2 linked regions of the Defluviitalea raffinosedens genome follow. The protein of the gene in region 1 binds, or shares a complex with, the protein of each later gene. Links are inferred from orthologs where the notes say so. Each region holds a gene or a part of one and is shown in the gene's direction. Other genes may lie near its edges.

Region 1 (3,282 bases):
TACTGGAGTTATTGCAGGTGGTCCAGCTCGTGCGGTACTTGAATTAGCAGGAATTCGCAATATTAGAACAAAATCCTTGGGTTCCAATAATAAGAGAAACGTTGTTAATGCAACGATCGAAGCTCTAAAAAATCTTAAAAATCCAGAAGACGTTGCAAAGTTACGTGGTAAAACATTAGAAGAACTTCTGGGATAAGGAGGAATTGCGATGGCCAATAAATTAAAAATTACATTAGTGAAATCCACAATTGGCGCAAAACCTAAGCAAAAGCTTACTGCACAAGCTTTAGGCCTTACAAAAATGCATAAAACAGTTGAACACCAAGACAATGCAGCCATTCGTGGAATGATTAACAGAATTTCTCATCTCGTAAAGGTTGAAGAAATATAAGAAAATAAGACTTTAAAGGAGGTGCCAAGATGAACTTAAGTGAATTAAGACCAGCAGAAGGTTCCAAACAAAACCGTTTCAGAAAAGGAAGAGGTCATGCTTCTGGTGCAGGTAAAACTGCAGGAAAGGGACATAAAGGTCAGAAAGCACGTTCAGGTGGCGGCGTAAGACCTGGTTTTGAAGGTGGACAAATGCCACTTTACAGACGTCTTCCTAAGAGAGGATTCACAAATAGAAACAGTAAAGAAATCATAGCAATTAATGTAGATCGTTTGAATATCTTTGAAGACAACACAGTAGTAACTGTAGATACTTTAAAAGAAGCAGGCATCATCAAAAATCCTAAAGACGGCGTAAAAATTCTCGGGAACGGAGACATAACCAAGAAATTAACTGTAATGGTTAACTATTACAGCAAATCAGCAGTAGAAAAGATCGAAGCTGCCGGTGGAAAAGCAGAGGTGATTTAGGTGTTCAAAACCCTTAGAAACGCCTGGAAGATACCTGATTTAAGAAAAAGATTAATATATACATTTATGATGTTGTTAGTAATTCGTTTAGGAGCCCATATTCCTGTTCCTGGTGTTAATGCCTCTGCAATCAAGAATTTATTAAAACAGCAGGGAGGAGCTTTAGGGCTTTTTGACATGATTTCTGGTGGGGCATTGCAAAATATGACTATTTTTGCAATGGGAATAGTTCCTTATATTAATGCATCCATTATCCTTCAACTTCTCCAAATAGCTATTCCTAAATTGGAAGAGATGGCTAAAGAAGGAGAAGAAGGAAGAAAAACAATTGCAAAATACACAAGGTATTTGACCATTGTATTGGCTGCAATCCAGGCATGGGGCTTCACCTTTGCAATGCGCAACCAAAACGTTTTAATTAATCCAAATTTATGGTCTTGGATTGTTGCAATTCTTTCATTTGTAGCTGGAACTGCCTTCATGATGTGGATTGGAGAACAGATCACCGAAAAAGGAATCGGCAATGGAACTTCACTGATTATCTTTGTAAACATTGTGTCCAGATTACCTGTAGGTGTCAATGTACTTCTAAGCTATAAAAATTACGTTGTCACGGCGCTCCTGCTAGTAGTCTTCGTAATTATGATTGCTTTTGTTGTTTTGGTGCAACAAGGAGAAAGAAGAATTGCTGTTCAATATGCGAAGAGAACATCAGGAAGAAAGGTATATGGAGGCCAATCCACCCATATTCCTGTGAAAGTAAACTTAGCAGGGGTTATACCAATTATCTTTGCTATGTCTTTACTTCAATTTCCTGAGATGGTAACCAATTTCTTTGTAGCGAATCCAACAGGAGTTTGGGGTAAAATCTTAGTTTGGCTTCGTTGGACTCATCCCTTTGGTGCAGTGCTTTATGCACTCCTTATCCTCTTCTTTACATTCTTCTATTCAACGATCACATTTAATCCAATTGAGATCGCAAATAATATGAAGAAAAACGGAGGATTTATTCCAGGGATCAGACCGGGGAAACCAACAGCAGACTATTTAACTAAAGTTGTTAACCAAATTACACTGGTTGGAGCCATTTTCTTAGCGATCATTGCTCTTATGCCTGTAGCTTTACAGGCGATATTTAAGATGAACGTTAGTTTCGGAGGAACCTCATTACTGATCGTAGTAGGTGTAGCATTGGATACTGTTAAGCAAATGGAAGCTCAAATGCTCATGAGGCATTACAAAGGCTTTTTAAGCTAGAGCCCAAGGAGGAGACCATTATGAGATTGATTATGCTAGGCGCACCGGGAGCTGGCAAAGGAACACAAGCACAACTTCTTTCCAAGGCATATAATATTCCTCAGATTTCTACTGGGGATATACTCAGAATGAATATAAAGAATGAAACGGATTTAGGCAAGAAAGCTAAAGAATACATGGATAAAGGTCTTTTAGTACCTGATGAATTGGTTGTGGAAATTGTAAAAGACAGACTTACCCAGGATGATTGTAAGAACGGTTTCATACTGGACGGATTTCCAAGAACTATACCACAAGCTAAGGCGTTGGATGAGGCTTTGGATCATATGGGTATAAAACTTGACAGAGCTGTAAATGTTCATGTTCCAGATGAAAAGATAATTATAAGAATGAGCGGAAGACGAGTATGCCCACAATGTGGTGCTTCTTATCACATCGAGTTTAAGAAGCCTGCAAAAGAAAACATTTGTGATGAGTGCAGTTCAGATTTAATACAGCGGGATGATGACAAAGAAGAAACCGTCAGAAAAAGATTAGAAATTTACCATGAACAAACTCAACCGTTGATTGAATACTATCAAAATAAGGGAATACTTACAACTGTAGACGGTGTTGGTGAAGTGGAAGAAATAAGTAATCGGATTAAAGAAGCATTGGAAGTGAGTAAATAGTGGGTATAATAATAAAATCTGACGAAGAAGTTAAAAAGATTCGGTCAGCAGGTTTGATTCTAGCAAAAACACACGAACTCCTTGCCCATGCACTTAAGCCAGGAATAACTACACTGGAATTAGATCAGATTGCTGAAGAATTTATTCGTAGTCAAGGTGCTGTTCCTTCATTTAAAGGATTATACGGTTTTCCTGCATCTATATGTACATCAGTGAATGAAGAGGTCGTCCATGGGATCCCCAGTAAGGATGTTAAGCTAAAAGATGGAGATATCATTGGCATCGATATTGGTGTATGTTTAGATGGACTTCATGCCGATGGAGCAAAAACCCATGCTATTGGAGAAGTACCTGAAGAAACAAAAAAACTCATACAAGTTACGAGAGAAAGTTTCTATAAAGGAATCCAATATGCAAAAGCGGGTCATCATTTATATGAAATATCTGCAGCAATACAAGAGTATGTTGAGGCTCATGGATTTTCTGTTGTTCG
Region 2 (3,446 bases), on another replicon or contig:
GGACATCGATCAGGCCAATGATGAAGAATCCATCGTAATAGAAAAAACCAAACGCTTTGCAATTAAACCTATGAGTGTAGAAGAAGCGGCAATGCAGATGGATTTATTGGGACATAGCTTTTTCGTTTTCCGAAATGCAGAAACTGAAGAAGTGAATGTTGTTTATAAACGTAAAAATGGTACTTACGGATTAATTGAACCGGAATTTTAATAAATGCCCTCACGTATTTCGTGAGGGTTTTCCTTATAGAGTCATTTGCTTTCATGTAAATATTGCAGTATTGTAAATGAGGATAATGTTTGATATACTAATTTGGGAAAAGTACGACTAATAGAGTAATCATAAAGAAGGTGAACTAGTGAAAGGTTTATTGGAAAAGATCTTTGGAACGCATAGCGAACGGGAATTAAAAAGAATAGAAGGATTGGTTAATGAGATTGAAGCCTTGGGACCCCAAATGGAAAGTTTGTCCGATGCAGAATTAAGAGCTAAAACAGATGAATTTAAGAAAAGACTGGAAGAAGGACAAACATTGGATGATATTCTCCCTGAAGCCTATGCAGTTGTAAGAGAAGCCGCATACAGAGTTCTTGGTATGCGCCATTTTAGAGTGCAATTAATTGGTGGAATTATTCTTCACCAGGGAAGAATAGCAGAAATGAAGACAGGGGAAGGAAAAACTTTGGTTGCTACCCTTCCTGCCTATTTAAATGCTTTGGAAGGTAAAGGCGTTCATGTTGTAACTGTTAACGATTATCTGGCAAAACGTGACGCTGAATGGATGGGAAAAGTCCATGAATTCTTAGGTTTATCCGTAGGTGTAATTTTACACGATATGGATGCCGAAGAAAGAAGAAGGGCCTATAATTGTGATATTACCTATGCAACGAATAATGAATTGGGCTTTGATTATTTAAGAGACAATATGGTACTTTATAAAGAAGAAATGGTACAGAGAGACCTTCATTATGCAATCATCGACGAAGTGGACTCTGTATTGATTGATGAAGCAAGAACGCCTCTCATCATATCAGGAAGCAGTTCTAAATCTACCCATTTGTATAAAGCAGCAGATGTCTTTGTACGTCGTCTCCAAAAGGGAAGAGTGCTTACAGACGAATCTGCATTAAACAATTTAATGCGCCAGGAAATACAGGAAGAAGGGGACTTTGTTGTTGATGAGAAGGCTAAGACCGTTACATTAACAGAAGAAGGGGTAAAGAAGGCAGAGCAGTATTTTGGACTGGCTAATCTGGCAGACCCTGAAAATATGGAAATTCAGCACCATATTAATATCGCCCTTAAAGCGCATCATATTATGCATCTAGATAAGGATTATGTAATTAAAGATGGCGAAATCGTTATCGTTGATGAATTCACAGGGAGAATGATGCCCGGAAGAAGATATTCAGACGGATTGCATCAAGCCATTGAAGCTAAGGAAAATGTACAAGTGCAAAGAGAAAGTAAAACCTTGGCGACCATTACTTTCCAGAACTTTTTCAATAAATATCATAAAAAATGTGGAATGACTGGTACTGCTTTAACAGAAGAAAACGAATTCCGTGAAATATATGGTATGGACGTAATCGTTATTCCTACCAATAAGCCGGTGATTCGTATTGACCATCCGGATGTGGTATACAAAACTCAAAAAGCTAAATTTAATGCCGTTGTCAATGAAATAGAAGAATCTTATAAAAAAGGACAGCCGGTACTGGTAGGTACCATTACCATTGACACCTCAGAAATGCTTAGCCAAATGTTAAAGAAAAGAGGCATAAAGCATCAGGTATTAAACGCAAAATATCATGAAAAAGAAGCTGAAATTGTAGCATTAGCCGGACAAAAAGGTGCCGTTACCATTGCAACCAACATGGCAGGTCGTGGTACGGACATTAAACTGGGTGAAGGCGTAAAAGAATTAGGTGGTTTAAAGATTATAGGTACGGAAAGGCATGAATCAAGACGTATCGATAATCAGTTAAGAGGTCGTTCAGGCCGTCAGGGAGACCCGGGAGAATCTCGATTCTATATTTCTTTGGAAGACGATTTGATGAGATTATTTGGCTCTGACAGGATTTCAAAACTTGTTGAGACCATGGGAATGCCTGAGGATGAACCTATCGAGCATAAGATGCTTACAAAAGCCATAGAAAGTGCTCAAAAGAAAGTAGAAGGCAATAACTTCTCCATCCGTAAGCATTTGCTGGAATATGACAGAGTTATGAATGATCAAAGAGAAATCATATACAGTGAACGCCGCAAGGTATTGGAAGGAGATAACTTAAGAGATAACATTATAAAAATGGTTAAGGAAATCATTGAATCTTCTGTAGATATGTACACAGGAGAAAGTCCTCATGCAGATGACTGGGATATAGTTGGATTAAGAGAACATCTCACTAAAATCATGCCTATACAGGGCATAGAAATAACCAAAGAAGAAAGAGAAGATATTACTAAGGAAGCTCTAAAGGAAAAGATTATAGACAAGGCCCTTAAATTATATGAACAGAAGGAACAAGAAATCGGAGAAGAACAGATGCGTGAAATAGAACGGGTTATTCTTCTTCGGGTAATTGACCAAAAATGGATGGATCACATTGACAATATGGATCAGATGCGCCAGGGAATCGGACTTCGTGCATATGGCCAAAGAGATCCTCTGGTGGAATATCAGTTTGCCGGATACGATATGTTCGAAGAAATGAGTGCAAATATTCAGGAAGATACTGTTCGTGCTCTGTATCATGTAAAAATTGCTTATAAACCTGAAAGAGAAAGAGTTGCAGAACCAACTTCCACAAACAGAGGAGAAGAGTCCAGTGTAAAAACCCCTTATAAGAGGAAGGAAGAAAAAGTTGGAAGAAACGATCCTTGTCCTTGTGGAAGCGGTAAAAAGTACAAACACTGTTGCGGTAGAAATGCATAGTACAGTGAAATAAGGAGTTGATCAAGTTGTTAGAGCTGGAACAATTAAAATTAGAACTTCAACCCTATGAGGAAAAATTAGAGGAAATGGGGGCTTCACTTTGACATTGCCGGTGCCAAAGAGAAGCTAAAAACTTTAGAAGAGCGTTCCGCAGATCCGAATTTTTGGAGTGATATGGAGGAAGCTCAAAAAGTATTACAAGAAATAAAATCATTAAAAATCAAAATTCAAAAATATAATGAATTATACCAGGAATACGAAGATATAGTAACTCTGGTTGAAATGGGATTGGAAGAACAGGAAGAAAGCCTGATTCCTGAAGCTAAACAGGGGACTAAAGAATTTATCAGCCACTATGAATACATGAGGATTGCTACTTTGCTTGATGGCGAGTATGATAAGAATAATGCGATCCTTACCCTCCATTCAGGAGCGGGAGGAACAGAAGCCTGTGACTGGGTATCCATGCTCCTTAGAATGTACGTAAGATGGGCAGAGGATAAAGAATAC

What was found.
Region 2: the proteins of secY (region 1) and secA are in contact, whole or in part, in a crystal structure (PDB 3DIN), measured with the Thermotoga maritima proteins. The link is inferred for Defluviitalea raffinosedens from one-to-one orthologs. Residues at the interface, in WP_004081795.1 of Thermotoga maritima: Glu108, Gly109, Glu110, Glu111, Ala236, Glu237, Arg238, Arg239, Ile240, Thr241, Ile242, Gln243, Tyr244, Ala245, Arg246, Arg247, Val248, Thr249, Gly250, Arg251, Arg252, Val253, Tyr254, Gly256, Ala257, Ser258, Thr259, Tyr260, Leu261, Pro262; in WP_004082002.1 of Thermotoga maritima: Glu261, Ala262, Arg263, Lys300, Ala301, Arg302, Thr303, Ile304, Ile305, Leu323, Tyr324, Asp325, Pro326, Val329, Ser330, Tyr333, Ile336, Lys340, Phe345, Val349, Glu363, Phe364, Tyr374, Ser375, Gly376, Gly377, Glu393, Ile395, Thr482, Ser483.

The regions. Positions count from the first base shown.
Region 1 is NZ_JAFBEP010000001.1:179,229-182,510, reverse strand. What follows is about bases 39-2,989. They hold secY (preprotein translocase subunit SecY), read left to right. Parts: upstream 39-861; coding sequence 862-2,118; downstream 2,119-2,989. Other genes in these bases: map (type I methionyl aminopeptidase), read left to right, coding at 2,789-2,989; JOD07_RS00855 (adenylate kinase), read left to right, coding at 2,139-2,789; rplO (50S ribosomal protein L15), read left to right, coding at 421-861; rpmD (50S ribosomal protein L30), read left to right, coding at 209-391; rpsE (30S ribosomal protein S5), read left to right, coding at 39-196. In the rest of the region: more of rpsE, read left to right, coding at 1-38; more of map, read left to right, coding at 2,990-3,282. UniProt on the Escherichia coli protein: The central subunit of the protein translocation channel SecYEG. Consists of two halves formed by TMs 1-5 and 6-10.
Region 2 is NZ_JAFBEP010000016.1:42,330-45,775, forward strand. Bases 33-3,147 are described here. They hold secA (preprotein translocase subunit SecA), read left to right. Parts: upstream 33-359; coding sequence 360-2,936; downstream 2,937-3,147. Other genes in these bases: hpf (ribosome hibernation-promoting factor, HPF/YfiA family), read left to right, coding at 33-211. Also shown: more of hpf, read left to right, coding at 1-32. UniProt on the Escherichia coli protein: Required for protein export, interacts with the SecYEG preprotein conducting channel.